2 linked regions of the Variovorax paradoxus genome follow. The protein of the gene in region 1 interacts with the protein of each later gene in a pairwise test. Links are inferred from orthologs where the notes say so. Each region holds a gene or a part of one and is shown on either strand. Other genes may lie near its edges. The genes, in order: L3V85_RS05020 and bioB.

Region 1 (14,753 bases):
CGCTGATGATCGGCGGCTTCGTCTTCACGCTGATGATCACGTGGAAGGAAGGCCGCCGCCTGATGGGCGAGGCGCAGCATGCCGACGCTATCGACCTGAAGTCCTTCCTCGACTCGGTGTTCGTGAGCCCGCCGGTGCGCGTGGACGGCACGGCGGTGTTCCTCACGGCCGAGCCGGGCGTGGTGCCCAACGCGCTGCTGCACAACCTCAAGCACAACAAGGTGCTGCACGAGCAGAACATGTTCGTCACCGTGCGCAACCACGAGGTGCCCTGGATCCCGATGGACAAGCGCATCGAGATCGAGGCGCTGGGCCACCACTGCTGGCAGATCACCGTGCACTACGGCTTCAAGAACGACATCGACCTGCCGCGCGCGCTCGAGCATGCACGCATGCGCGGCTGCCAACTGGAAGCGATGACGACCAGCTACTTCCTGTCGCGCGACGTCGTGATCCCCACGCTGGGCAGCGGCATGGCGCCGTGGCGCGAGAAGCTGTTCGCGCAGATGCACCACAACGCGAGCGGCGCGGCGGCTTTCCTCGGGCTGCCGAACAACGCAGTGGTGGAGCTGGGGTCCAAGATCGAGATCTGACCCCGGCGGCACAATCGCCCGATGTCGTTCTTCAAAGACCTGAGCCTGTCGGCCTTCACCGCGGGCTTCGTCGCGGTGCTCGTGGGTTTCACGAGTTCGGTGGCCATCGTGTTCCAGGCCGCGCAGGCCTTCGGCGCCACGCCGGAGCTGGCGGCCTCGTGGATGTGGGCGCTGGGCATCGGCATGGGGCTGGCCTCCGCGCTGCCCTCGCTGTGGTGGAAGAAGCCCGTGATGATCGCCTGGAGCACGCCCGGCGCCGCCGTGCTGGCTGTCGCCGGCATGGGCTACGGCATGGGCGAGGCGGTGGGCGCGTTCATCGTCTGCGCGGTGCTGATCGTGCTGGCGGGGGCCACCGGCTGGTTCGAGCGGGTGATGAACAGGATTCCGATGGCGATCGCCTCCGCGCTGCTCGCGGGCGTGCTCGCGCGCTTCGGCCTGTCGGCCTTCATCGCGGCGCAGACCGCGCTGCCTCTGGTGCTGCTGATGCTCGGCACCTACCTCGTCGGCAAGCGCCTGCTGCCGCGCTATGCGGTGCCGCTCACGCTGCTGGTCGCCATCGTGTACGCGGCGGCGCGCGGGCAACTGGCGTGGTCGGCAGTGCATTTCTCGTTCACCTGGCCGGTGTTCACGATGCCGGTCTTCAGCTGGCAGGCGATCGTGAGCCTGGCGCTGCCGCTGTTCGTCGTAACGATGGCCTCGCAGAACCTGCCGGGCGTGGCCGCCATCCGCGCTTCGGGTTATGGCGATCTGCCGGTCAGCAAGCTCATCACCATCAGCGGGCTGACGACGCTGGTGCTCGCGCCCTTCGGCGCCTTCGCGCTGAACCTGAGCGCCATCACCGCCGCCATCTGCATGGGCCGCGAGGCGCATGAAGACCCGGCGCGGCGCTACACGGCGGCGGTGAGCTGCGGCGCGATCTACGTGGTGATCGGGCTGTTCGGCGCTGCGGTCACCGGGCTGCTCACGGCGTTTCCGAAGGAACTGGTCGCGGCCATCGCCGGGCTGGCGCTGCTGGGCACCATCGGCGGCGGGCTCGCGGCGGCAGTGCGCGACGAGTCGCACCGCGAGGCGGCGTTGATCACCTTCCTGGTCACGCTCTCCGGCGTCACGCTGGCGGGCATCGGCTCGGCGTTCTGGGGCGTGGTGGCCGGGGCGGTGGCGCTGGCCGTGCAGCACGTCGGGCGCGCATCGCCCCCGGAAAAGGCCCCTGCCGGCAAGGACATCGCCGCTTCCGGCAACATCGCGCCCGATACCCAAGTGCAAGTGGCCGCCGCTCCCGGCGCCGGAAAGAACGCCTGATGAAAAACATCCTCTTCGTCGCCGACCCGCTCGATCATTTCAAGATCTACAAGGACACGACCTTCTCGATGATGCGCGAGGCCCAGCGCCGCGGTCATCGCATCGCGGCCTGCCTGCCGCAGGACATCCAGTGGAAGTCGGGCGGCTTCGTCACCGCCACGGTGCAGCAGATCACGCTGACGGGCGACGCCAAGGACTGGTATCGCGTCGACATCACCGAGTCGAAGGCGCTGAAGGACTTCGACGCGGTGCTGATGCGCAAGGACCCGCCCTTCGACGCCGAGTACATCTACGCCACGCACCTGCTGGAGCAGGCCGAGCGCGAAGGCGGCCGGGTGGTCAACTCGCCGCGCGCGCTGCGCGACCATCCGGAAAAGCTCGCGATCATGGAGTTTCCGCAGTTCGTCACGCCCACGCTGGTCACGCGCAGCGCGCAGGCGGTGCGCGACTTCCATGCGGAGCACGGCGACATCATCCTCAAGCCGCTCGACGGCATGGGCGGCATGGGCATCTTCCGCGTGAAGCAGGATGCGCTGAACCTGGGCTCCATCGTCGAGACGCTCAACAAGGACGGCGCCGAAACCATCATGGTGCAGCGCTTCGTGCCCGAGGTCGTTCAGGGCGACAAGCGCATCCTGATCATCGCGGGCGAGCCGGCGCCCTTCGTGCTGGCGCGCATTCCGCAAGGCACCGAGGTGCGCGGCAATCTCGCGGCCGGCGGCAAGGGCGTGGCCCAGCCGCTGACGGCGCGCAACCGCGAGATCGCCGAGACCATCGGCCGCGTGCTCGCGCCGCGCGGGCTGCTGCTGATCGGGCTCGACGTGATCGGCGACTCGGTCACCGAGATCAACGTGACCAGCCCGACCTGCTTCCAGGAAATCACCGAGCAGACCGGCTTCGACGTGCCGGCCATGTTCATCGACGCGCTGGAAGCGACCCTGCGGGCGCAGGGCCGCTGACTCAGGCCGATCCTCAGAAGTCGATGGTGCCGCTCAGCGAGAAGGTGCGCGGCGCGCCCAGCACCAGGTAGTTGCTGCCCTGCGTGCCGCCCACCGAGGCCCAGTACGATTTGTTGAACAGGTTGTCGATGCGCGCGCGCAGCGTGAGCGCACGGCCGTTGCCCAGGTCGACCAGGTAGCGCGCGCCGATGTCGAAGCGCGTCCACGACGGCACCGACTGGGTGTTGGTGGCGTTGGCGTATTGCTTCGAGGTGTAGAGCACGCGGGCGTTCAGCGACAGATTGCGCAGGCCCGGCACGTCCCATTCGGCGCCCAGGTTGGCTTGTTGCTTGGCCACGCCGATGGCGGTGAGGCCGTCGGTGGCGCCGCCTTGGGTGTTCTTCTGCTTGGCGTCGAGCAGCGTCAGGCCACCGAGCAGGCGCAGGCCCTTGGTCGGCTGGCCGAACACCGAGAACTCCAGGCCCTGGTTGCGCTGCTTGCCGTACAGGCCGTAGGTCTGGCCCGAGTAGTAATACGTCGGCTGGTCGGTGGTGAAGAACGCGGCGCTGGCGCCGAGCGTGCCGCCGTCGTACTTGACGCCGACTTCCTTCTGCTTGGCCTGGTAGGGCGCGAAGATTTCGCCGGCATTGGTGACGGGGCGGTTGTTCACCGTGGTGCCCGCCACGTTGCCCTTGACCAGGCCTTCGATGTAGTTGGCGTAGGCCGAGACTGTCGGCGTGATCTTGAACACGACGCCGGCCACCGGCGTGGTCTTGCTCTTGTCGTAGTAGCTGGTTTGCTTGAGCGTGTTGTAGGCGTAGCTGGTCTGCTCGATGGTCTGGCGGCGCGCGCCGAGCGTGACGAGCAGGCGGTCGTCCATGAAGGCCATGGTGTCGGCGATGGCCACGCTCGCGGTGTCGATGCGGTCGGTCAGGCGCGGGTTGTCCAGCGTGTTGCCCACGAACGCGCCGTTGGCGATCGGGTTGGGCGACGCGTACGGCGTGTAGATGTTGTTGCGCACGCTCTGCGCCGAGATGGCGTAGGCGTTGTCGCGATCGTTGCTGTACTTGGCGGCCGAGGCCACCAGCGTGTGCTTTACCGGGCCGGTGGTGAAGTTGCCGCGCACGCCGATCTCGCCGGTGCCGATGCGGTCTTCGCGGGTGTTGCTGAAGCGCGTGTTGCTGGTGTTGCCGAAGGCGTCGGTGAGCGTCGGGTTCGACAGCACGTTGTCTTCGCTGCTGCGGCGCACGCCGCCGGCGGCCCAGGCCGTGATGTTGTCGGTGATGTCGACTTCGCCGCGGAAGGTGGCGAACTTGTCCTTTTCCTTGGAGTAGGTCCAGGGCTGGGCGAAGTTGGTGCGGGCGTCGGGCGCGCGCGGGATCGGCAGCGTGGAAGAGGGCGTCAGGCTCGGGCGGCCGTCCTTCAGGTCGTAGTCCTGATAGCCGAAGTCGGCCGACAGGCGCACGTTGCGGTTGTGCCAGTCGAGCCCGATGCCGAAGGCGCTGAGCTGCTGGCTTTCCTTGTTCACGCCGGTGCCGCCTTCGCGGCGCACCGCGTTCACGCGCACGCCCAGGCTGTCGTCGGGGCCGAAGCGGCGTGCCAGGTCGAGGTTGACGAAGCCCTGGCCGCCGCTTTGCACGCCGAAGCCGACACGCGTGAGCGGCTCGTTGGGCGCGCGCTTGGGCAGCAGGTTGATCGCACCGCCGATGCCGCTGCCGCCGGGGGCCGCGCCGTTCAGGAAGGTGTTGGCGCCGCGGAACACTTCCACGCGCTCGAAGAATTCGGAGGCGATGTACTGGCGCGGCAGCATGCCGTAGAGGCCGTTGTACGAGACGTCGTCCGAGTACACGGGGAAGCCGCGCACCACGTACAGCTCCTGGAAGTTGCCGAAGCCGCGGGCCTGGCGCACCGACGGGTCGTTCAGCAGCACGTCGGCCACGCTCTTGGCCTGCTGGTCCTGGATCAGCTCGTTGGTGTAGTTGGTGCTGGAGAAGGGCGTGCTCATCATGTCCTGGTTGCCCAGGATGCCGACGCGCCCGCCGCGCGCCACCTGGCCGCCGGCGTAGGGCTTGGTCAGGCCTTCGGCCGATGCGTCGGCGCTGGCTTCCACGTTCACCGTGGCCAGGGTGCCGCTCGATGCCGCTCCGGCGGCCGGTTCGGCCGTGGTGTTCTGGGCCAGTGCCGCCACGGCATTGAGCGTGAGCAGCGTTGCGACCACGGTTGGCCGAAGGTAGAAATGAGGTGCGGGCATGGGCGGTTCGAAAAGATGCAAATGAGAACCGTTATTGTTCTCTCTCTTGCACCCGCCCACCGATACTTTATTGCACTGTTGCGAAAATGTGTCAGTAAAAAGATTGCAATGCCGGCCTAGTACCCCGAAAGCCGCCCATCCACGAACACATGAAGCTCGCCCGGCGCGAACTGGGTCCAGGTTTCGTTGGTCGTGAGCGGGGCCGTCACCACCACCGCCACGCGGTCGCTGGGCGTGGTGTGCTGAGCGAAGTCGATCGCCAGGTCTTCGTCGGAGAGTTGCGCGGTGACGAAGGGGTGCTGGCGCTCCACGTACCAAAGGTTGGTGGAGGCATGGGCCCACAGCGCCTGTCCGTTGGACAGCATGAAATTGAAGGTGCCGTGGCTCGCCAGTTGCGGTGCCAGTTCGCGCAGCGTGAGCGTCAGTTCTTCGATGCTCGGCACGCCCGCGTGCGACTTGGCCAGCTCCTGCATGATCCAGCAGAAGGCGTGCTCGCTGTCGGTGTTGCCCACCGGGTGGAAGTTGCCGTGCAGGCGCGGGCGGAATTCCTTCAAATCGCCGTTATGGGCGAACACCCAGTAGCGCCCCCACAGCTCGCGCACGAACGGGTGGCAGTTCTGCAGGTTGACCTCGCCCTGCGTCGCCTTGCGGATGTGCGCGATGACGTTGCGGCTCTGGATGGGATAGCGCCGGATCAGCTCCGCCACCGGCGATTCGCACGCCGGCTGGTGGTCCACGAAGTGGCGCAGCCCGCGGTCCTCGAAGAACGCGATGCCCCAGCCGTCGGCATGGTGATCGGTGCGGCCACCGCGCTGCGCGAACCCCGTGAAGCTGAAGGTCACGTCGGTCGGCGTGTTGCAGTTCATCCCTAGCAATTGACACATGCCCGCAATTAGACCGCGATTCGCGCGGCCGGGCGCCCGCTAGCGCAGGAACTTGCCTTCCTTGGTCACCCGCACCATCTCGATGAAGCGCGAGCCGGTGTTGCTGGCGCCGGTGAAGTCGATTTCCATGTTGTTTACCCGCAGCTTCATCGCCTTGAGCGTAGCGTGCAGCTTGGCGCGCGTCAGGTCGCGCCCGGTGCGGCGCAGCGCCTCGATCATCACCAGCGCGTTCACGTAGCCTTCGTAGCTCAGATAGCCCACGTCGACCTTGGCGCGCTCGGCCTGCTGCCGATACTCTCTTGCGCCGGCGTCCACTTCGCTCCACGGGTAGGGCACGATCTGCGAAATGGCGAGCCCGCTGGTCTTGTCGCCCACCAGCTTCGCGGTGACGTCGCCCGGCACGATCGACATGCCGTAGAACATCTGCCGCCCGCCCGCGGCCCAGGCGCTCTTCATCACCTCGCCGCCGATGCCGCCGCCCAGGTACATGATCACCGCCTGCGCCTTGCTGTCCGCCAGCGCCTTGCCCGAGGCCTCGTTGGCCGAGCCGTCGCCCTTCACCGGCACGGCGGCCACGGGCTTGAGCTGCAGCGTGGAGAGCGCGGCCTCGACCAGCTTCGCCACCTCGGCGCCGCCGGGGTTGTCGAGATAGGCCACCGCGATCCGCGAGACGCCGATGGTCGTCAGGTGCTGCACCAGCGCCTGCGCCTCGCGCGCGAAGGTGGCGCGCACGAAGTAGCCGGAGCCCGCCACCTTCTCGCGCGCCGAATCGGACACCGCGTAGCCGCCGACCATCGGCGCGCCGCTCTGGTTCAGCACCTTGGCCGCCGCGGCGGTGGTGCCCGAGCCCACGCAGCCGAAGAAAGCGAAGGCGTGGTGTTCGCCGAGCAGCTTCTCGTAGTTGGCCACCGCCTTCTCGGGCACCAGCTCGTCGTCGAGCGACACCAGCCGGATCTTGCGGCCCGACAGGCCGCCCTGCGCATTCACAGCGTCGAAAGCCAGCCCCGCGCCGGCCACCACCACCTTGATCGGCGCCCCGAGCGGACCGCTCAGGATGCCGGTGTGGCCGAGCACGATTTCTGTGTCCGTCACGCCACTCTCGGCGGCACGGGCCGAAGACATGAAGCCGAGCGCGGGCGCGGCCACGGCGGCCGCCGAGGCGGCAATGAAGTTTCTGCGGTGCATTGGGATGGGGCTCGCTGGCGATATCGATACAACTGATAACAATTGAAAGCGAAAGCCCCGCCTTCCGCCGCCGGGGTTTACCCCGTCTTGTGCGCCGTCTCGGCCGGCCCCTGCCGCAGCTGCCAGGCCGCGCAAATGGCCAGCGCGCAGAGCCCCGCCAGCATCGCGAACACCTCGTCGAAGGCCGCCAGCCGCGCCGGGCTGCTCATCGGGTTGGCCAGCGAATCGCCGTGCGCCGCCAGCCGCCACTCGAGCACGATGGCGCACAGGCTCACGCCGGCCGCGCCGCCCAGCATGCGCACGAAGTTGATGGCGCTTGCGCCTTGCGGAATCAGCGGCTTGGCCAGTGGCCGCATCGAGCCCAGGTTGAGCGAGGGCAGGATGAAGCCCAGCCCGATGCGCCCGATGATCGCGAACGCCACCAGCAGCCACAGCGCGCTGTCCAGCCGCAGCACCATCATCAGCGCGAACGACGAAGCCAGCAGCGCGAGGCCGATGGTCACCAGCACCCAGGTCGGATGCCTGTCGGCCAGCCGGCCCACGCCGGCGATGGTCACTGCCAGCACGATGCCCGCCGGCAGCAGGATGGTGCCCACGTGCGAGGCCGACAGATGCAGCCCCACCTGCATGTACACCGGCAGCAGGTAGGTCGAGCCGAACAGCGCCGTGCCGTAGATGAATGCCACCACGCTGCCCATCGCGAACTGCCGGTATTGGAACAGCGCCAGGTTCATCAGCGGCGTGCCGCCCGAGGCAGCCAGCCGCCGCTGCCACCACACGAAGGCGCCGAATGCCACCAGCGCGCCGGCCAGCAGCAAAGCGGCCTGCAGGGGCGAATCGCCGCGCAGCGCCACCAGTCCGTTCAGCAGGCACAGCGTGCCGATGGTGCCCAGCGCCAGCCCGCGTCCGTCGAGCCCGCCGCCGCGCACGGCCGCCACGCCGCCGGGCGCCGTGGTCGGCACGAACTTGTAGGCCAGCCAGAGCGAGGCCAGGCAGAACGGCACCACCATGAAGAAGATCGAGCGCCAGCCGAACAGGTCGACCAGCACCCCGCCGATGCTCGGCCCGATGGCCGGCGCCAGCACCACGCCCATGCCGAAGATGCCGCTGGCGCGCCCCTGCTCGTGCGGCTCGAAGGCGCGCAGGATGATGATGGCCGGAATCGGCTGCACCACGCCCGCCGCCAGCCCTTCGGCCACGCGCGCGAACAGCACCAGCGAGAAGTCGTTGGCCACCCCGCCCACGATGCCGCCCACCAGCAGCAACAGCATGGTGCCCACGTAGGTGCGCCGGTAGCCGTAGCGCGACAGCAGCCAGGGCGTGGTGAGCATCGACACCGTCATCGCCACCATGAAGCCCGAGCTCACCCACTGCGCCCGCTCCTGGCCGAGCGAAAAGTGATGGCTCATGCCGGGAATCGCCACGTTGACGATGGTCGAGGACATGATCGACGCCATCGTCCCCACCATGACCGACAGCAGCAGGTACCAGCGGTAGCGTTCGCCATAGCGCTGGCGCATCGAGCCGATGGAAGGCGGGGCCGGCGCGACGGCGGCTTCTGGTGTCTGTGGGGATGTCATGGGGCGGCGGAATGTCTCGGGGTCCGTCGTCCTACAAGCATATCGGTCTTTGCGCGATGAAGCGCATGCCCGCGGGTCGCACAATGGTCCGGCTGTCCCCTCCGCGTCTTCCAAGAGACGTCTTCCAGAAGATCAAGACAACGAACATGGACTCTCATCCCGAAGCCCAGGATCCGCAAGCCACCGAGCCCGAAGGCGCGCCCACGCTCGCCACCGAACTCGCCGCGCCCACCGTCAGCCGTGCCTACCGCTGCCAGTGCGGCCGCCCTGTGTTCCTGCGCAACAGCGAATGCCTTGCCTGCCACACGCCGCTGGGCTACGTGATCGATCGCCTCGGCGTCGTGCCGCTCGCGCCGGCCGAAGGCGAGGGCGCGCAGCCCGACACCTTCACCGTGTTCGGCGACCCGCACGGGCTGACCTACCGCCGCTGCGCCAACCTCATGACGCCCGCCGCCTGCAACTGGATGGTGCCGGCCGCGCGCGAGGGCGAGGAGCCGCCCGCTGACCCGCACGGCCTGGCGCCCGGCTACTGCCTGGCGTGCAGCGTCACCCGCACCATTCCCGATCTTTCAGTGGAGAGCAACGGCGAACTCTGGCGCAAGCTCGAAACCGCCAAGCGCCGGCTCATCTCGCAGTTGCTCGCGCTCGGCCTGCCGGTGGTGAGCCGCCATGCCGACCCGGTGCACGGCCTGACCTTCGACTTCCTCAGCAACATGCCGGGCGGCCCGCACGTCATGACGGGCCACCAGCACGGCGTGATCACCCTCAACGCCGAAGAGGCCGAGGACGCGGTGCGCGAGCGCATCCGCGCCGAGATGCGCGAGCCCTACCGCACCCTGCTCGGCCACTTCCGCCACGAGATCGGCCACTACTACTGGGACCTGCTGGTGCAGCCCACGCCGTGGATCGACGACTTCCGCGCGCTCTTCGGCGACGACCGCGCCGACTACGCCGCCGCGCTGCAGACCCACTACGAGCAAGGCCCGCCGCCCGACTGGACTGACCGCTTCGTCAGCAGCTATGCCAGCACGCACCCATGGGAAGACTGGGCCGAGACCTGGGCCCACTACCTGCACATGGCCGACACCGCGGACACCGCGATGAGCTTCGGCGTGGACGCCGCCAATGTCGAACTCACGAGCGACCTCTTCACCCTCGACGACCTGTGGCAGCCGGACCACCCCGACGCCGGCCAGTTCCTGGACTTCATCAACGGCTGGGTGCTGCTCACCAACGTGCTCAACGAGCTGTCGCGCAGCATGGGCCAGCCCGACTACTACCCCTTCGTGCTGCCGCGCGCGGCGGTGGGCAAGCTGCAGTTCATCCACCGCGTGATCACGCAGCAGCGGCCGGGGGACGCGCCGTCGATGGTGGTGTCGGGCGACGTGGCGGCGCAGGAGGCGGTGCAGCCCCAGGCGCAGCCGCAAGCGCAATCGCAGGACGCCGCTCAGTCCTGACGCCGCGGCGCGGCGCCTGTTCCACCCGTGGCGCAGCGCACGCAGATGCATGCCAGCCCGCGCATCTCTTCCGGCAGGTTGGTCAGCGGCGCATTGCTGAAGTCGACCTGCATGCACCAGCAAGGTGGTTGCGACTGACCCGTCTCGCGTTCTATTTCCATCGCGCAGCGGTTCGGCTCGCCGCACAGCGGGCAGCGTGTGGCGTCGATGACTGCCGTACCCGTTGCCATCATGCGATCTCGAAGGCCGGCAGCTTCTTCGCGACGGCCAGGTTGCGCAGCGTCGCGTACACCGGCAGGCCGCCGCTGTAGGGGGGATAGTCCTCGCCCTCGATCAGCGGCAGCAGGTAGCGGCGGCATTTCTCGGTGATGCCGTAGCCGTCGTCCGAAATGAAATCGCGCGGCATCGGCTTCTCGACGTTCGCGACCGCCTCCAGCGGCGCGCTGCCGATGCGGTACGCATACGGTACGTCGGACGTGCGCTCGATGGTCGGCATCACCGCATTGCGGCCTTCGAGCGCAAGCTCCACCGCGCGCTGGCCCAGCTCATAGGCCTGCTTCACGTCGGTGGCCGAGGCGATGTGCCGCGCCGCGCGCTGCAGGTAGTCGGCCACGGCCCAGTGGAACTTGTGGCCCAGCGCGTCCTTGACCATCTGCGCCACCACCGGCGCCGCGCCGCCCAGCTGCGCATGGCCGAACGCATCGCGCGTGCCCTGTTCGGCGAGGAAGGTGCCGTCGGGGTGATGGCAGCCTTCGGACACCACCACCGAGCAGTAGCCGTGCTGTTTCACCAGTTCGTCGACACGCGCGAGGAAGCGCGCCTTGTCGAACTCGATCTCCGGGAACAGCACCACCACCGGAATGCCCTGGTCCGCGGCGAGCCCGCCGGCCGCGGCGATCCATCCGGCATGCCGCCCCATCACTTCGAGCACGAACACCTTGGTGGAAGTGGCCGCCATCGAGCGCACGTCGAACGAGGCTTCGATGGTCGACACCGCCACGTATTTCGCGACCGAGCCGAAACCCGGGCAGCAGTCGGTCAGCGGCAGGTCGTTGTCGATGGTCTTGGGCACGTGGATGGCCTGCAGCGCATAGCCCATCGACTGCGACAGCTGGCTCACCTTGAAGCAGGTGTCGGCCGAATCGCCGCCGCCGTTGTAGAAGAAGTAGCCGATGCCGTGCGCCTTGAACACCTCGATCAGCCGCTCGTACTCGCGGCGGTTCTTCTCCAGCGACTTGAGCTTGTAGCGGCAGGAGCCGAACGCGCCCGATGGCGTGGTGCGCAGCGCGGCAATGGCCTCGGCCGGTTCGGCGCCGGTGTCGATCAGCTCCTCGGTCAGCGCGCCGATGATGCCGTTGCGCCCGGCGTAGAGCTTGCCGATGCGGTCGGGGTGCCGGCGCGCCGTTTCGATCACGCCGCAGGCCGACGCGTTGATGACCGAGGTGACACCGCCGGACTGGGCGTAGAAGGCGTGGGTCACGGTGCTGTTGCTCATAGGGTGAGTTCCTCGGTCAGTGAAGCAGCGGCGCAGCGCACGCAGTTGCTAGCCAAGCCGCACGTTACGCGTTCGCGCAGCAATTCGCGTCGCCGAAGATTGGCCAGCACGCGGGTACAGCGATAGTGGAGCGCATGCCCTGATTCTGCGGCAGCGGCAAGTCAAAAGCCAAATCGGATGGCAGCGCGTATAGGAACGCGCCAGAGAGTATGGGTTTGGCACACCATGGCGCAGCCGCTTTGGTGGCATGGCACACCTCCGTTGCGCGCCACAAATGTTAATTTCCAAATCAAATGCTATTGATTTGTTAATTTTACTCAAATTCAGGGCAGGCCTGTGTGTTGCTAGATGTAATTGAGCTTCGATGGGTCTGAGGCTCAATTTACATAAAGGTAATTTACATGAACCGTTCAACGATGCGCATTGCGCAAAATGGCTTCACTTTGATCGAATTGATGATCGTCGTGGCAATCATTGGTATTCTTGCTGCTGTTGCGCTGCCTGCCTATCAAGACTACACAGCGAAGTCGCAAATCGCGGCTTCGCTGGCAGAAATCACGCCTGGCAAGGTGATGGTCGAAACAAAAATTACTGATGGCGAAGCCGTAAGCACTGCCACCGCGATTGGCCTCCAAACCGCTACAAAACGTTGTACTGCAATTACCCCCACGTTTACTGTTGCGAATAAGGGTGCTGGCACTATTTCGTGTTCAATGATTGGAGGCACACAAGTGAATGGTAAAACAATCACTTGGACGCGATCGGCGGATGACGCTACCACCAATCCAGGCTCGTGGGCGTGCACGACTACCGTCGATGCGAAGCTTAAGCCAAAGGAATGCTCTTGAACTGAAATACTGCTCGCATAAAACGGCCATTTGGCCGTTTTATGATTTAAGAATAGGTCTGTATTCGCTTGGAGAATTTTCCTGTGGTCTAGAATAATGAAAATCGAGGGAGCGAGTTTTCATGAATAGTGTGCCGATCAGCATTACTGCATCGGTCGTCGTTACCGAGCGCAGTCGACGTACTTGGTGGCGGCGAATTGGGGATGGAACGGTGACCCGTTTGGTCAATGACGCAAGGGGCAGGGCCATGGTCAACTTGGCAGAGGTTGCGCCGCTCATTTGCGTTCCGCTCAATCGAGAAGATCTCGATTTTCTTGTGAAGGCCGATGCGGGTAGTGCCGACGCGCAGAACGACATCGGACAATTGTTTTCGAACGCTGGCAAGCCGAAGATTGCCCTCTACTGGCTTGAGCAGGCTGCACGTCAAGGCCACGCGGACGCCATGCAATGGTTGGGCCGATGCTACATCGGCGGCGAAGGCGTTCCAAAAAACAAAAATATCGGCTTCATGTGGATTGCCAAGGCGGCCGCGCACGGCCATGTCATCGCACAGGCTCAAATGCAAGACTCGTTCACATTTCGCCTGCAGCAGGTCTGACGCTGCATTAGCCGAAAACTCAAGCCAGTTCGCGCTATATGGCGCCACGATCTCGCGGCGCGGCTTGAACGCGAACCAATGGGCCCCTATTCTGCTCACTCCTTCTGAGAAGGCGTGACCTTATCCATGAAGTGGCGGCAGTTATCGCTGTTGGTTTCGTGGTCAGCACTGAAGGTGTCGAACAGCGTGCGTTCGATGGTGCTGTCAGCGGCTCCCGAAGACCGGCGCGCGCTTCTGCAGGAAGGCGCTCACGCCTTCGCGAAAGCTTGGCCGGTCGATCAGCTCGCGCTGGCGTTCGCTCTCGTAGTGCAGCTGTTCCCCCAGCGAGTGGCGCTCCGAGGCCTCGAAGGCTTCGCGCGCCTCGACCACCGCATGGGCCGGCAGCCGGGCAACGCGCTGCGCGATGCCCGTGGCTTCTTCCTGCAGCTTCGCGTCGTCCACGCAGGACCAGATCAGCCCCCACTGCACCGCGCGCTCCGCATCCACGCGTTCGTCGAGCAGCGCCATGCCCATGGCGCGCGCACGGCCGGCGCGGCGCGGAATGGCCCAGGTGCAGCCCAGGTCGGGCACGATGCCGAGCTTGGGCAGGAAGGGCAGGTAGAAGTAGGCGCTGCGCGCTGCAATAGTCACGTCGGCCGCCATCGCCAGGCCCACCCCCGCGCCGGCCGCCGGGCCGTTGACGGCAGCCACCACCGGCACCGGCAGGGTGCGCAGCGTTTCGATCAGCGGGTTGCTCAGCGACTGCATCCATTCGGCGGTCTGCGTGCCGAGCGACTTGCCGGTTTCGCCGGGGGCCATCGCGCTCAGGTCGGCACCCACGCAGAAAGCCTTGCCGGCGCCGGTGAGGATCACGGCGCGCACCGCGCGGTCGTCGCGGATGCGCTCCAGCGCGTCGCGCAGTTCGACCTGCAGCTCGCGCGCGATCGGGTTCAGCTTGGCCGGCAGATTCAGCGTGAGCGTGGCGATGCCGTCGTTCAGCTCGTAAAGGATGAAGGATTGGTCGCTCATCTTCTTCAAAGCCTTTCCACGATGGTCACGTTAGCCATGCCGCCGCCTTCGCACATGGTCTGCAGGCCGTAGCGCTTGCCGCGCTTGGCCAGCGCGTGGATCAGCGTGGTCATGAGCTTGGTGCCCGAGGCGCCCAGCGGATGGCCCAGCGCGATGGCGCCGCCGTTCACGTTCAGCCGCGCCGGGTCGGCGTCGAGCGCCTGCAGCCATGCGATGGGCACGGGCGCGAAGGCTTCGTTCACTTCGTAAAGGTCGATGTCGGCGATCTTCATGCCGGCCTTCTTCAGCGCGCGCTGCGTCGCGGGCAGCGGGGCTTCGAGCATCACGACCGGGTCGTGCCCCATCACGCTCATGTGGTGGATGCGCGCCAGCGGCTTCACGCCCAGCGCCTTCAGGCCGCGCTCGTTCACCACCAGCACGCCGCTCGCGCCGTCGCAGATCTGGCTCGCGGTGGCGGCGGTGCAGCGCCCGCCCTCGGCGATCAGCTTCACGCCCGCGATGCCCTCGAGCGTCGCGTCGAAGCGGATGCCTTCGTCCACCGTGTGCGCTTCGCCGCTGCGCGTGCCGTCGGCCAGCAGCACGTCGACGGGCACGATCTCGTCGTTGAACGCTCCCAC
Region 2 (14,961 bases), 3.6 Mb from region 1 along the record:
GCGCCTGCTGTGGTGCCGCATCATGAAGGAGTTCGAGCCCAAGAACCCCAAGAGCCTGATGCTGCGCACGCATTGCCAGACCTCGGGCTGGAGCCTCACCGAGCAGGACCCGTACAACAACGTGGTGCGCACCACCATCGAGGCGATGGCCGCGGTGTTCGGCGGCACGCAGAGCCTGCACACCAACGCCCTCGACGAAGCCATCGCGCTGCCCACGGAGTTCAGCGCCCGCATTGCGCGCAACACGCAGCTCATCATCCAGGAAGAGACGCACATCACCAACGTGATCGACCCCTGGGCCGGCAGCTACATGATGGAGAAGCTCACGCAGGACATGGCCGACGCGGCCTGGGCCATCATCGAGGAAGTCGAGGCGATGGGCGGCATGACCAAGGCCGTGGACAGCGGCTGGGCCAAGCTCAAGATCGAGGCGGCCGCCGCCGAGAAACAGGCGCGCATCGACTCCGGCAAGGACGTGATCGTCGGCGTCAACAAGTACAAGCTCAAGAGCGAAGACGCGATCGACAGCCTCTCCATCGACAACGTGAAAGTGCGCGAGCAGCAGGTCGCGCGCCTGCAGAGCATCCGTGCCTCGCGCGATGGCGCCAAGGTGCAGGCCGCGCTCGACGCGCTCACCGAAGCCGCCGAGAACAACACCGGCAACCTGCTGGCATTGAGCATCGATGCGGTGCGACTGCGCGCCACGGTGGGCGAGATTTCCGACGCGCTCGAAAAATCGTTCGGCCGCCATCGTGCCGACACGCAGAAGGTGACCGGCGTGTATGCCGCCGCCTACGACTCGGCCGAGGGCTGGGAAACGCTCAAGACCGAAATCAACGCCTTCGCCGAGGAGCAGGGCCGCCGCCCGCGCGTGATGATCTCCAAGCTCGGGCAGGACGGCCATGACCGTGGCGCCAAGGTCGTCGCGACGGCATTTGCCGACCTGGGCTTCGACGTGGACATGGGCCCGCTGTTCCAGACGCCCGAAGAGTGCGCGCGCCAGGCTATCGAGAACGACGTGCACGCCGTCGGCGTGAGCACGCTCGCGGCCGGCCACAAGACGCTCGTGCCAGCCATCATCGACGAACTGCGCAAGCAGGGCGCGGACGACATCATCGTGTTCGTCGGGGGCGTGATTCCGCGGCAGGACTACGACTTTCTGTACGAGGCCGGCGTCAAGGGCATCTACGGGCCGGGCACGCCCATTCCGGCCAGCGCCAAGGATGTGCTGGAGCAGATTCGCGCGGCGGTCACGGCCTGAGGCGCGCGACGTGGGCGATCTCTTGTCGCGGCTGTCGCTGCAGCCGGTGGATTCCGGCGATTTCGAGGACATGCTGGCGGTGCGCATCGATGCGATGCGCCCGAGCCTGGAGCGAGTCGGCCGCTTCGACCTCGCGCGCTCGCGCGAACGCCTGAGCGCCGGCTTCGTCGTGCCGTACATGCACCACATCGTGCTCGACGGCGACCAGCGCGTCGGCTTCGTCACGCTCAAGCCCGAGGGCACGGACGCGCTGCGGCTCGATCACCTCTACCTGCGCACCGGCTTCCAGGGCCGCGGCATCGGCGAATGGGTGATGCACTGGGCCAAGGCGCAGGCGCGCGAACGGCAGCTCGACATCAAGCTCACCGCGCTGGTGAAGAGCGACGCCAACCGCTTCTATCTGCGGCACGGCTTCGTGCTCGAAGGCGAGGAGGGCGTCGACCTGTACTACCGCTGGCGCGTCGCGTCGGAGGCTGCTGCGTGCTGAATTCCGTGCAGGCCCTCGAAGCGACGGTCACCGGCACGGAAGGCATGGCGCAGCGCCGTGCCATCGCCAAGGCGATCACGCTGCTCGAATCGACACGCGCCGACCATCGCACGCAGGCCGACGAGCTGCTCACGGCCTTGCTGCCGCGCACAGGCAGTTCGTTTCGGCTCGGTATCTCGGGCGTGCCGGGCGTGGGCAAATCGACCTTCATCGAGACGCTGGGGCTGCTGCTGATCGGCAAGGGCCACCGCGTGGCGGTGCTGACCATCGACCCGTCTTCCACCGTGTCGGGCGGCTCCATCCTGGGCGACAAGACGCGCATGGAGCGCCTCTCGGTGCACGAGCGCGCCTACATACGGCCGAGCCCGTCGAGCGGCACGCTGGGCGGCGTGGCCGAGAAAACGCGCGAAGCCATGCTGGTTTGCGAGGCCGCCGGCTACGACATCGTGATCGTCGAGACCGTCGGCGTGGGCCAGAGCGAGACCGCCGTGGCCGGCATGACCGACATGTTCGTGCTCATGCAGCTGCCCAACGCCGGCGACGACCTTCAGGCCATCAAGAAGGGCGTGATGGAAATCGCCGACCTCGTCGTCATCAACAAGGCCGACATCGACAAGGACGCCGCCACCCGCGCGCAGGCGCAGATCACTTCGGCGCTGCGGCTTTTCGGCCACCAGGGCAACCCGGACCACGCGCATGCCGTGCATGACGCGCACAGCGGCGCCGAAGTGCGCTTCTGGCTGCCCAGGGTGCTGCAGCTCAGCGCGTTGGCTGGCACCGGCGTCGACGCCTTCTGGGACGCCGTCACGCAATTCAGGCAGCTGCAGACCGCCAACGGCAAGCTCGGCAGGCGCCGCGAAAAGCAGGCCACCGCGTGGATGTGGGAACGCATCGACGCCGGCCTCAAGCAGGCCTTCAGGCATCACCCGCAGGTGCGCGAGCTGCTGCCGCAGCTCACGCAGCAGGTGGCACAGGGCACATTGCCGGCTTCGACGGCGGCGCGCAGCCTGCTTGCCGCGGCCGCCGTCACGGCCAAGCCATGAGACAAGAAATTCAGGACCACAGCTTCGGAAGCACACCATGCAAGAACTGATCGAACAACTCGAAAAGCGCCGCGCCCAAGCGCGTCTCGGCGGCGGGCAGAAGCGCATCGACGCGCAGCACGCCAAGGGCAAGCTCACCGCGCGCGAGCGCATCGAGCTGCTGCTCGACGACAACACTTTTGAAGAGTGGGACATGTTCGTCGAGCACCGCTCGGTCGACTTCGGCATGGCCGAGCAGAAGATCCCCGGAGACGGCGTGGTCACCGGCTACGGCATGATCAACGGCCGCCTGGTGTTCGTGTTCAGCCAGGATTTCACCGTCTTCGGCGGCGCGCTCAGCGAAGCGCATGCCGAGAAAATCTGCAAGGTGATGGACCAGGCCATGAAGGTCGGCGCACCGGTCATCGGCCTGAACGATTCGGGCGGCGCGCGCATCCAGGAAGGCGTGGCTTCGCTCGGCGGCTATGCCGACGTGTTCCAGCGCAACGTGATGGCCTCCGGCGTGGTGCCGCAGATCAGCATGATCATGGGCCCCTGCGCGGGCGGCGCGGTGTATTCGCCCGCCATGACCGACTTCATCTTCATGGTGAAGGACAGCAGCTACATGTTCGTCACCGGCCCCGAGGTGGTGAAGACGGTGACGCACGAGAGCGTCACGGCTGAGGAACTGGGCGGCGCCATCACCCACACCACGCGCAGCGGCGTGGCCGACATGGCGTTCGAGAACGACGTCGAGGCGCTGATGATGCTGCGCCGCCTGTACAACTACCTGCCGCTGAACAACCGCGAGAAGCCGCCGGTGCGCCTGGGCAACAACGGCCAGGGCGATCCGGCCGACCGGCCCGACTATTCGCTCGACACGCTGGTGCCGGACAACCCGAACAAGCCCTACGACATCAAGGAGCTGATCCTGAAGGTGGTGGACGACGGCGACTTCTTCGAGCTGCAGCCCGACTACGCGAAGAACATCGTGATCGGCTTCGCCCGCATGGAAGGCCAGACCATCGGCATCGTGGCCAACCAGCCGCTGGTGCTGGCGGGTTGCCTGGACATCAAGAGCAGCATCAAGGCCGCGCGCTTCGTGCGCTTTTGCGACGCCTTCAACATTCCGGTCGTGACCTTCGTCGACGTGCCCGGCTTCATGCCCGGCACCGGGCAGGAGTACGGCGGCATCATCAAGCACGGCGCCAAGCTGCTCTACGCGTATGCTGAGTGCACGGTGCCGAAGATCACCGTCATCACGCGCAAGGCCTACGGCGGCGCCTACGACGTGATGGCCTCCAAGCACCTGCGCGGCGACGTCAACCTGGCCTGGCCGCGCGCCGAGATCGCGGTGATGGGCGCCAAGGGCGCCGTGGAAATCATCTTCCGCGAGGACAAGAACGACCCCGAGAAGCTTGCCGCCCGCGAGGCCGAATACAAGGCGCGCTTCGCCAACCCCTACGTGGCCAGCGCGCGCGGCTACATCGACGACGTGATCCTGCCGCACGAGACGCGCAAGCGCATCTGCCGCTCGCTGGTGATGCTGCGCGAGAAGAAGCTCGAGAACCCGTGGCGCAAGCACGGGAACATTCCGTTGTGATTCAACGCTCTGTCCAGCTCCTGGTTTCCGCACTGGCCATGCTGGGAATCGCATCGGGGTGCAGTGCCGCCGATTCAAAGTTGCCGGCATTCGACGCGCGTGGCGTCCAATGCGGACTGCTCTTCAAGGCACTACACGTCCCCGCAAAAGCAGAGGCGAATCGCTCGTCGGACTCGCCCGATACGGCGCGTGCGGAGGCTCTTGCACAACTGCTGGCCCCGCTCAAAGGTGAGTATGAACGTCTGCTTGCTGGCTGGGGAAAGTCGTTGCCCGCGTCAGGAGCCTCCGATGAGTTGAAAGTCGTTGCGTCCGCATGTGCGGCGCGTTTGTTTCCGCAGGCGTCCGAGGCTACTGTCGGGCGGTGCGGCGAAACGTGGCAAACCTCTTTCATCCCTGCGGTCATGCGCTTCAAAGGGCGCCCCTTGTCCGAAGCTCAGTCCACGCTGAAGTACATGGGCACAGAGACTTCCGATGCGAGCAATACGCGGCTTATCGAGTTCTTCTACGCCTATCCCGTCGACTCGTACCGTGAGCCGATGGCAATCACGCGAGTGACGGGTGCATGGCTTGAAAAATGTCTGACGGAGATGTAGGCCGTTTGGCCGGCAAATCTGACAAGTACGGAACATCATCTTGATGAGAAATGAGTAAGGCAAATGTTCAAGAAAATCCTGATCGCCAATCGCGGTGAAATCGCCTGCCGCGTGATCCAGACTGCGAAGAAGATGGGCATCCTGACGGTGGCCGTCTATTCCGACGCCGACAAGGAAGCCCGTCACGTCGAGCTGGCCGACGAGGCCGTGCACATCGGCGCCGCGCCCAGCCGCGAAAGCTATCTGCAGGCCGATCGCATCATCGAAGCCTGCAAGAAGACCGGCGCCGAGGCCGTGCACCCGGGCTACGGTTTCCTGTCGGAGAACGAAGCCTTCGCGCGCAAGGTCGAGGAAGAGGGCATTGCCTTCATCGGGCCGAAGCACTATTCGATCGCGGCGATGGGCGACAAGATCGCCTCGAAGAAGCTCGCGAACGAGGCCAAGGTCAACACCATTCCGGGCTGGAACGACGCCATCGAGACGGCCGAGCGCGCCGTGGAGATTGCCAACGACATCGGCTACCCGGTGATGATCAAGGCCTCAGCCGGCGGCGGGGGCAAGGGCCTGCGCGTGGCCTTCAACGACAAGGAGGCCTTCGAGGGCTTTACCTCGTGCCGCAACGAAGCACGCAACAGCTTCGGCGACGACCGAGTGTTCATCGAGAAGTTCGTCGAGGAGCCGCGCCACATCGAGATCCAGGTGCTGGGCGATTCGCACGGCAACGTGATCTATCTGAACGAGCGCGAGTGCTCGATCCAGCGGCGCCACCAGAAGGTGATCGAGGAAGCTCCGTCGCCCTTCATCTCCGACGCGACGCGCAAGGCGATGGGCGAGCAGGCGGTGCAACTGGCCAAGGCCGTGAAGTACCAGAGCGCCGGCACGGTGGAGTTCGTGGTCGGCAAGGACCAGAGCTTCTACTTCCTGGAGATGAACACGCGCCTGCAGGTGGAGCATCCGGTGACGGAGTGCATCACCGGCCTCGACCTGGTCGAGCTGATGATCCGCGTGGCGGCCGGCGAGAAGCTGCCGCTGACGCAGGCCGAGGTGAAGCGCGATGGCTGGGCCATCGAGTGCCGCATCAACGCCGAAGATCCGTTCCGCAACTTCCTGCCTTCCACCGGCCGGCTGGTGAAGTTCCAGCCTCCGACCGAGACCATGTTCGCGAGCGACACCGCGCACCTGAACGGCGTGCGGGTGGACACCGGCGTGTACGACGGCGGCGAGATCCCGATGTATTACGACTCGATGATCGCCAAGCTCATCGTGCACGGCAAGGACCGCCAGCATGCGATCGCACGCATGCGCGAGGCGCTCAACGGCTTCGTGATCCGCGGCATCAGCAGCAACATTCCGTTCCAGGCGGCGCTGCTGGCGCACCCGAAGTTCGTGGCGGGCGATTTCAACACCGGCTTCATCGCCGAGCACTACGGCAAGGGCTTCCACGCGGAAGACGTGCCGCACGCCGATCCGTCCTTCCTGATCGCGCTGGCCGCCTATGTGCACCGCCGCTATCGCGCGCGCGCATCGGGCATCAGCGGGCAGCTCGAAGGCCACGGCGTGAAGGTGGGCGAGCAGTTCGTGGTGGTGGAGCTGGGCCCCGAGGGCAAGCATGTGCACCACCCCGTTTCCGTCACCGACTTCCAGGGCAAGACCGGCGCGAGCGCGGTGGCCGTGGGCGGCAAGAGCTACAAGATCGACAGCAGCCTGGCGCTGGGCGCGATCCGCGTGCAGGGCATCGTCAACGACAAGCCCTTTACCGCGCAGGTGGAGCGCGGCGCGGGCAAGAACCCGCTGGCGCTGCGCGTGTCGCACGACGGCACGCAGCTCGAGGCGATGGTGCTGTCGCCGTTGGGCGCGCGCCTGCTTGAGCTGATGCCTTACAAGGCGCCGCCGGACCTCAGCAAGTTCCTGATGTCGCCGATGCCGGGCCTGCTGGTCGAGGTGTCGGTGCAGCCGGGTCAGCAGGTGCAGGCCGGAGAGAAGCTCGCCGTGATCGAGGCGATGAAGATGGAGAACGTGCTGTTCGCCACGCAGGACGGCGTGGTGGGCAAGATTTCCGCGAACAAGGGCGAGTCCCTCGCGGTGGACCAGATCATCATGGAGTTCAACTGATGGGTGCCAACGACCTGCAACAGGCGATCACGCTGCACCGGCCCGCCAAGGCGGCCGTTCCCAAGGCCACGGACCGCTGGTCCGTCGAGGCGATCCAGGCGCTGCTCGACAAGCCGTTGATGGACCTGCTGTTCGAGGCGCAGACCGTGCACCGCCAGCATTTCCCTGCTGGCGACATCGAGCTGGCCACGCTGCTGTCGGTCAAGACCGGCGGCTGCCCCGAGAACTGCGGCTACTGCCCGCAATCGGCCGAGTTCGATACCGGCGTGAAGGCGCAGAAGCTCATGGAGGTCGAGGAGGTGGTGCGCGCCGCGCAGGCCGCCAAGGACGCCGGCGCCACGCGCTTCTGCATGGGTGCGGCATGGCGCGCGCCGAAGGACCGCGACGTGGAGAAGGTGGCGGTGCTGGTCGAGGCCGTGAAGGGCCTGGGCATGCAGACCTGCGCCACGCTGGGCATGCTGGAGCCGCACCATGCGCACCAGCTCAAGGCCGCTGGCCTGGACTACTACAACCACAATCTCGACACCGCGCCCGAGTACTACACCGACGTGGTCGACACCCGCACCTACCAGGAGCGGCTCGACACCTTGGCCAACGTGCGCAGCGCGGGCATCAGCGTGTGCTGCGGCGGCATCGTGGGCATGGGCGAGCAGCCGGTGCACCGCGCGGGGCTGATCGCGCAGCTGGCCAACCTGAATCCGTATCCGGAATCGGTGCCCATCAACAGCCTGGTGCGCGTGCCCGGCACGCCGCTGGCCGATTCGGACCCGGTCGATCCCTTCGACTTCGTGCGCATGATCGCGGTCGCGCGCATCACCATGCCGACCGCGCGCGTGCGGCTTTCGGCCGGGCGCCAGCAGTTGGGCGACGCGGTGCAGGCGCTGTGCTTCATGGCCGGCGCGAATTCGATCTTCTACGGCGACAAGCTGCTCGTCACCGGCAACCCCGACGTGGAGGCCGACACGGTGCTTCTGCGCAAGCTGGGGCTCAATGCCCGGCAGGTCGAGGAGCAACCCGAAGGTTGCGCCGCATGACCGCCGCCACCGCACGCCCTTTCAAGGTGCTGGGCATCCAGCAGATCGCCATCGGCGGGCCCGACAAGCTGCGGCTGCAGAAGCTGTGGGTCGACATGCTGGGGCTCGAGGTCACGGGCACATTCAAGAGCGAGCGCGAGAACGTTGACGAGGACATCTGCGCGATGGGCGTGGGCCCGTTCAAGGTCGAGGTTGACCTGATGCAGCCGCTGGACCCCGAGAAGAAGCCGGCCGTTCACACGACGCCGCTGAACCACGTGGGCCTGTGGATCGACGACCTGCCCAAGGCCGTCGAGTGGCTGACGGCGCAGGGCGTGCGCTTTGCGCCGGGCGGCATCCGCAAGGGCGCGGCCGGTTTCGACATCTGCTTCCTGCACCCGAAGGCGAACGACGAGTTCCCGATCGCGGGCGAGGGCGTGCTGATCGAGATGGTGCAGGCGCCGCCCGAAGTCGTCGCGGCATTCGGCGCGCTCGCGGCTACGCGTTGAGCACCTTCTTGATGGGCGGCTTCACGTCCGAGCGCTGAGGCGGCAGCATCGCCTGGTGCTCGCGCGCCGGGTTCAGGATGATTGAGGTGGCCGTTTCCGTGAGGATGCAGAATTTGGTGACCACGGCATCGAGGTGGCTCACGTCGATCACCGCGATCTCCAGGATCCAGCTGTCTTCGCCGGTCACGTTGTAGGCATTGACGCATTCGGGCGTCTGCTGCACCAGTTCGACCACGCGCGCGTAGTCGGCGCGGCCCACGCGGATGATGGCGCGGATGCCGTAGCCCAGCTTGCCCAGGTTCACCGTGGCGCGGTAGCCGCTGATGACGCCCGCGGCCTCCAGCTTCTTCACGCGCTCGGTCACGGCGGGCTGGCTCAAGTGCACGCGGCGGCCGAGTTCGGCCATGGTCAGCCGCGCATCGTTCTGCAGTTCGGCCAGGATGCGGGTGTCGTGCGCGTCCAATGAGGGGTTCAAGGCGAAGTCCATGCAACTCCTTTAAATCGACGGTTGGGGGAGGGCAGAACCATGAAAGTCGCATGGATGCCGGAGGTCGGCTTTCATACCATGGCTGCCGCCCCATACCAACAAGAGACTTCCCTCGAACATGTCGACCCTTGCTTCTCCCGCCGGCGCCGCATCCGCCGCGCGTTCCGGATTGCCGCCGCTGCTGTGGCTGTGCCTCGCCGCCACCTGGTTGGTCTGGGGCTCGACCTACCTCGCGATCAAATACGCGCTCGTCAGCTTTCCGCCGTTCCTGCAGATGGGCTCGCGCTTCCTGTGCGCGGGCGTGCTGCTCGCGGTGTGGATGCGCTGGCGCGGCGCGCCGTGGCCATCGCCGGTGCAATGGCGCAATGCCTTCGTCGTCGGCGCGCTGATGCTGGGCGGCGGCATGGGCGGCACGGCCCATGCCGAGGTGTCGATCGGCTCGGGGCTGGTGGTGGCCTTCATCGCCGTCATTCCGCTGCTGATCGCGCTGCTCAACCTGATCTGGGGCGTGAAGCCCTCGCGGCTGGAGGCCGCGGGCATCGCGCTGGGGCTCGTCGGGGTGCTGATGCTCACGCAGGGCAACGGCTTCCGGTCGTCGCCTGAAGGCCTGCTGGCCATCTGCATTGCCTGCGTCTGCTGGTCGCTTGGCAGCGTGCTGAGCCAGCGCAGCCTGCCGCTGGCGCCCGGTGCAATGGGTTTCGCGAGCGAGATGCTGTGCGGTGGCGTGGTGCTGATGGGGCTGGCCGCCGTCTCAGGCGAAACGATGAGCTGGCCCCTGCGGGCCGAGGCCGCGGCCGCGTGGGTCTACCTCGTGGTGTTCGGCTCGCTGATCGCCTTCAATGCCTACATGGTGCTGCTGGCCAGGGCGCCGGCCGCGCTGGCATCGAGCTACACCTTCGTGAATCCGGTGATCGCGATGCTGCTGGGCGTGTGGATCGCCAACGAGACGGTCACGCGCTTCGAGTGGTACGCCGTGGGCGTGGTGCTGGCGGGCGTGCTGTTGCTGCTTTTAAGGCGAAGAGCCTGAGATTCACTTCCCGAAACACCGCGGAACCGGCTTTGCCGGGCCGCAGGTGTTGCCCCCGGTAGGGGGAAGGAGAAGCGACACGAAGTGCGCGAAGCCTGGGGGCGAGTCTTTGTTATGCGCCGGGGCGGCGCCAGATAGCCAGGGTGGCCGCCAGCAGCCACATGCCGGCCGCGCAGCCGCGGTTCATCGCCTTCACGCCGCGCTGAGAAAGAAAGCGCACGGCCTGCGTGCCGGCGCCGGCATAGGCCAGCATGACGCAGGTGTCGAGCGCGACGAACACGCTGCCCAGCAGCAGGTACTGCGGGCCCTGCGGCTTCGCGATGTCGACGAACTGCGGCAGGAAGGCCGCGAAGAACAAGACAGTCTTGGGGTTCGACAGCGCCACGGCCAGGCTGCGCAGCAGCGCGATGCGGCCGTGCGGGCGAACTTCGAGCGGTGACTTGGCCAACGCGGCACCGAGGTCGGTTGCCTCGCTGCGCCATAGCTTGACGCCCAGCCACACGAGGTAAGCCACGCCGGCGACGCGTATCGCGTTGAAGAGCCATTCCGAAGCCGCCAGCAGCGAACCCAGCCCGAGCGCGACGACCGCGATCAGCGTGATGCTGCCGAGCGACGCGCCCGCGATGCCCCAGCTCGCGCGGCGCATGCCGCCCTCGATGCCGTTGGACAACGCCAGCAGCATCGTCGGTCCCGGAATCAGGGCCAGCGCGAGCGATGCGACCACATAGATGAGCAGGGTGTCGAGGGTCATGGCTTGTTGGCGGCCTGCGCGCGTTGTTGCGAAGCGGCGCGGGCCCGCGCCAGAGCCGCTTCGACGATGGCGCGCTTGCGCGCGCTGGCGTCCTGCGGAGCGTCGGCCTCGGGCGGCTTCTCCGCGAGGCGGGCGTCGGTGTTGCGGTGTTTTCCGTGCAGGTCGTAGCGGCGTCGCGCGCTCGCGGCCTGCTCTGCGGACCAGGCTTGCCAGCCGGTGCTGCCGGGCGTTTCGACCTCGAGCGAGATGCAGTCGACCGGGCAGACCGGAATGCACAGCTCGCAGCCCGTGCAATGGGCTTCGATCACCGTGTGCATGCGCTTGTTGATGCCGACGATGGCGTCGGTGGGGCAGGCGTCGAGGCACAGCGTGCAGCCGATGCACCAGGCCTCGTCGATGACGGCCATGGCGCGCGGGCCTTCGATGCCGCATTCAGGGTCGAGCGGCAGCGGCGCCCGGCCCGTGAGCCGCGCGAGCCGCTCGATGCCTTCGGCACCGCCGGGCGGGCACTGGTTGATGCCGGCCTCGCCGTCGGCCACGGCCTGGGCGTAGCTCGCGCAATCCGGGTAGCCGCAACGTGTGCACTGCGTTTGAGGCAGTGCGTCGTTGATGCGTGCGGCGAGCCCGATCACTTTGGGAATGGCGCGCGCTTCAGCGCGGCGCGGCGCTGGTGCCGGGCTTCTTGCGCGCGGCCGGCTTCTTCACGGCGACGGTCGTGGCCGTTTTAGCCGCGGCCTTCTTGGCGGCGACGGCCGCGGGAGCCGGCGCCTTGCGAGCCGGCTTCACCGTGTCTTCGGCGGCCAGTGCGTCGCGGGCGCTTGCGCGGCGTTGCGGCTGGTCGTTGGCCTCGATGAATTTCTGCATCTTCGGGTAGACCAGTTCGCGCCAGCGGCGGCCGCTGAAGATGCCGTAGTGGCCGGCGCCCTTGACTTCGTAGTGCTCGCGCTTGGCGTCGTCGATGCCGGTGCACAGGCTGTGCGCGGCTTCGGTCTGGCCCGAGCCGGAGATGTCGTCGAGCTCGCCCTCGACGGTGAGCAGGGCGGTGCCGTGGATGTCCTGCGGGCGCACGCGCTCCACCTTGCCGTCGGGATCCTTGACGTCCCAGGTGCCGTTGACCAGGTCGAACTCCTGGAATACGGTGCGGATGGTCTCGAGGTAGTAATCGGCGTCCATGTCGAGCACGGCGTTGTACTCGTCGTAGAACTTGCGGTGGGCCTCGGCGCTGGCGTCGTCGCCCTTGATGAGGTCCTTGAAGTAGTCGTAGTGGCTGCTTGCGTGGCGGTCGGGGTTCATGGCCACGAAGCCGGTGTGCTGCAGGAAGCCCGGGTACACGCGGCGACCTTCACCGGGGAAGCCTTGCGGCACGCGGTAGATCACGTTGTTCTCGAACCACTCGAAGCTCTTGTTCATCGCGAGGTTGTTGACCGCCGTGGGCGATTTGCGCGCGTCGATGGGGCCGCCCATCATCGTCATGGTGAGCGGCAGCGGCTCGCCGCGGCTGGCCATGAGCGACACGGCCGCGAGCACGGGCACGGTGGGCTGGCACACGCTCACCACGTGGCAGTTGCCGTACTCGGCCTGCAGCAGGCGGATGAACTCCTGCACGTAGTTGATGTAGTCGTCGAGGTGGAACTCGCCGTCCGACAGCGGCACCAGGCGCGCGTTCTTCCAGTCGGTGATGTAGACCTTGTGGTCCTGCAGCATGGTGCGCACGGTGTCGCGCAGCAGGGTGGCGTAGTGGCCCGACAGGGGCGCGACGACCAGCACCACGGGCTGGCTCTTGAGCGTCTTGAGGATATCCGGCTCGTCGGTGAAGCGCTTGAAGCGGCGCAGCTCGCAGAAGGGCTTGTCGAGCGCGATGGCTTCCTGGATGACGACGTCGGCGCCGTCGACCTTCACCGACTTGATGTTGAATTCGGGCTTCTCGTAGTCCTTGCCGAGGCGGTAGAGCAGGTCGTAGCCTGCGGCCATGCGCTGGGCCATCGGCAGCTGGCCCCACACGGCGCCCTGGCCGTAGAGCTTGGAGGCTGCCTGGGCGAAGTCCGAGAACGGCTCCATCAAGGAACGCTGGGCTTCGTAGAGTTGATAGAGCATCGCTGATCTTGGAGTGGAATGTTGCGGTGCAATATATCAGCGCATTCGCTGCGTTGCAGGGGGCCTAACCCCTACACCGACCCCGCTGCGAGGGTCCTTTTGCCTATGAGCGTGAAGGAATCGTCGCTGGGACGGATTCCCTCACACTTTGCTGTCACCTAGATGACTTTGGCGATCGACGCGCAGACGTGGTCGATGTTCTTGCTGTTGAGCGCGGCCACGCACATGCGGCCGGTGTCGGTGCCGTACACGCCGAACTCATTGCGCAGGCGCACCATCTGGTCCTTGGTCAGGCCCGAGTAGCTGAACATGCCGATCTGGGTGGTGATGAAGCTCATGTCTTCCTTCACGCCGGCGGCTTTCAGGCCGTCGACCAGCTTCTGGCGCATGGCCTTGATGCGCACGCGCATTTCGCCCAGTTCCTTTTCCCAGAGGGCGCGCAGCTCGGGGTTGCCGAGCACTGCCGCCACCACGGCGCCGCCGTGCGTGGGCGGGTTGCTGTAGTTGGTGCGGATGGCGATCTTGAGCTGCGACAGCACGCGGCCGGCTTCTTCCTTGCTGGCGCACAGCACCGACAAGGCGCCGACGCGCTCGCCGTACAAGCTGAAGCTCTTGGAGAAGGAGGTCGAGACGAAGAAGGTCAGGTCGGCTTCGACGAACTTGGCGACGGCGGCGCCGTCTTCCTTCAGGCCGTAGCCGAAGCCTTGGTAGGCCATGTCGAGGAAGGGCACCAGGCCCTTGGCCTTGACGGCGGCGACCACCTGGTCCCATTGGGCGGCGGTGATGTCATAGCCGGTAGGGTTGTGGCAGCAGGCGTGCAGCACGACGATGGTGCCGGCCGGCGCCGCGTTCAGGGCGGACAGCATGCCGTCGAAGTTGACGCCGCGCTTGGCCGCGTCGTAGTAAGGATAGCTTTCGACTTCGAAGCCGGCGTTGGTGAACAGCGCGCGGTGGTTTTCCCAGCTCGGGTCGCTGATCAGGACCTTGGCGGAGGGGCTGAGCTTCTTGAGGAAGTCGGCGCCGACCTTCAGGCCGCCGGTGCCGCCGATGGCCTGGATGGTGGCCACGCGGCCCGAGGTGACTGGTTCGCTGTCGGCACCGAAGACCAGCGCCTTGACGGCGTTGTCGTAAGCCACGATGCCGTCGATGGGCAGGTAGCCGCGCGCGGTGGGCGCTTTCATCATGTTCTGTTCTGCGGCCTGCACGCACTGCAGCAGGGGCAGCTTGCCGTTGTCGTCGTAATAGACGCCGACGCCGAGGTTGACCTTGTTGGGGTTGGTATCGGCTGCAAATTGCTCGTTGAGGCCGAGGATCGGGTCGCGCGGTGCCATTTCGACCGCGGTGAACATAGACATGGAAAGGTCCTTTGGGATGAAAGCTTCGCTGCAACCGGACTAGGCTTTATGCTTTCCGGTTGCCTTGAATTTTACCGGCGCGAGCGCCACCTGTCGGGAACAGCCATGCCAGACAACAACGAAGCCATAGCAGACCTGAAGAAACTGGACCCGATCGGCCCCGCGAAACAGGGTGAATTCATCAGGTACCCCGACTCCCCGTTCGAGCTCTTCCAGCCCTATCCGCCGGCGGGCGACCAGCCCAAGGCCATCGAAGGGCTGGTGGAGGGCGTGATCGACGGCGAGGTGTTCCAGACCCTGCTGGGCGTGACCGGCTCGGGCAAGACCTACACCATGGCCAACGTGATCGCGCGGCTGGGTCGCCCGGCCATCGTGTTCGCGCCCAACAAGACGCTTGCGGCGCAGCTGTACAGCGAGTTCCGCGAGTTCTTTCCGAAGAACGCCGTCGAGTACTTCGTCAGCTACTACGACTACTACCAGCCCGAGGCCTACGTGCCGCAGCGCGACCTGTTCATCGAGAAGGACTCGTCGATCAACGAGCACATCGAGCAGATGCGGCTGTCGGCCACCAAGAGCGTGCTGGAGCGGCGCGACACGGTCATCGTGGCCACGGTGAGCGCGATCTACGGCATCGGCACGCCCGAGGA

The links.
Region 2: the proteins of L3V85_RS05020 (region 1) and bioB interact in binary tests that used the Escherichia coli proteins (3 or more experiments, as listed by UniProt). The link is inferred for Variovorax paradoxus from one-to-one orthologs.

What each region holds. Positions count from the first base shown.
Region 1 is NZ_CP091716.1:1,021,654-1,036,406, forward strand. What follows is about bases 4,082-6,872. They hold L3V85_RS05020 (class II glutamine amidotransferase), read right to left. Parts: upstream 5,966-6,872; coding sequence 5,198-5,965; downstream 4,082-5,197. Other genes in these bases: L3V85_RS05015 (TonB-dependent receptor), read right to left, coding at 4,082-5,081; L3V85_RS05025 (ABC transporter substrate-binding protein), read right to left, coding at 6,005-6,872. Outside these bases: L3V85_RS05000 (potassium transporter Kup), read left to right, coding at 1-593; L3V85_RS05005 (benzoate/H(+) symporter BenE family transporter), read left to right, coding at 615-1,892; gshB (glutathione synthase), read left to right, coding at 1,892-2,851; more of L3V85_RS05015, read right to left, coding at 2,865-4,081; more of L3V85_RS05025, read right to left, coding at 6,873-7,150; L3V85_RS05030 (DHA2 family efflux MFS transporter permease subunit), read right to left, coding at 7,228-8,730; L3V85_RS05035 (zinc-binding metallopeptidase family protein), read left to right, coding at 8,877-10,187; L3V85_RS05040 (cysteine-rich CWC family protein), read right to left, coding at 10,178-10,417; L3V85_RS05045 (6-phosphofructokinase), read right to left, coding at 10,417-11,682; L3V85_RS05055 (pilin), read left to right, coding at 12,084-12,530; L3V85_RS05060 (tetratricopeptide repeat protein), read left to right, coding at 12,652-13,128; L3V85_RS05065 (enoyl-CoA hydratase-related protein), read right to left, coding at 13,333-14,136; L3V85_RS05070 (acetyl-CoA C-acetyltransferase), read right to left, coding at 14,142-14,753.
Region 2 is NZ_CP091716.1:4,591,566-4,606,526, reverse strand. Bases 6,096-9,094 are described here. They hold bioB (biotin synthase BioB), read left to right. Parts: upstream 6,096-7,077; coding sequence 7,078-8,112; downstream 8,113-9,094. Other genes in these bases: L3V85_RS21350 (Lrp/AsnC family transcriptional regulator), read right to left, coding at 8,590-9,087; L3V85_RS21355 (VOC family protein), read left to right, coding at 8,109-8,600; L3V85_RS21365 (acetyl-CoA carboxylase biotin carboxylase subunit), read left to right, coding at 6,096-7,078. In the rest of the region: scpA (methylmalonyl-CoA mutase), read left to right, coding at 1-1,261; L3V85_RS21385 (GNAT family N-acetyltransferase), read left to right, coding at 1,272-1,748; methylmalonyl Co-A mutase-associated GTPase MeaB, read left to right, coding at 1,793-2,791; L3V85_RS21375 (acyl-CoA carboxylase subunit beta), read left to right, coding at 2,829-4,373; L3V85_RS21370 (hypothetical protein), read left to right, coding at 4,343-4,966; more of L3V85_RS21365, read left to right, coding at 5,030-6,095; L3V85_RS21345 (EamA family transporter), read left to right, coding at 9,206-10,114; L3V85_RS21340 (LysE family translocator), read right to left, coding at 10,227-10,865; L3V85_RS21335 (RnfABCDGE type electron transport complex subunit B), read right to left, coding at 10,862-11,497; L3V85_RS21330 (polyhydroxyalkanoate depolymerase), read right to left, coding at 11,517-12,959; L3V85_RS21325 (amino acid aminotransferase), read right to left, coding at 13,118-14,314; excinuclease ABC subunit UvrB, read left to right, coding at 14,420-14,961. UniProt on the Escherichia coli protein: Catalyzes the conversion of dethiobiotin (DTB) to biotin by the insertion of a sulfur atom into dethiobiotin via a radical-based mechanism.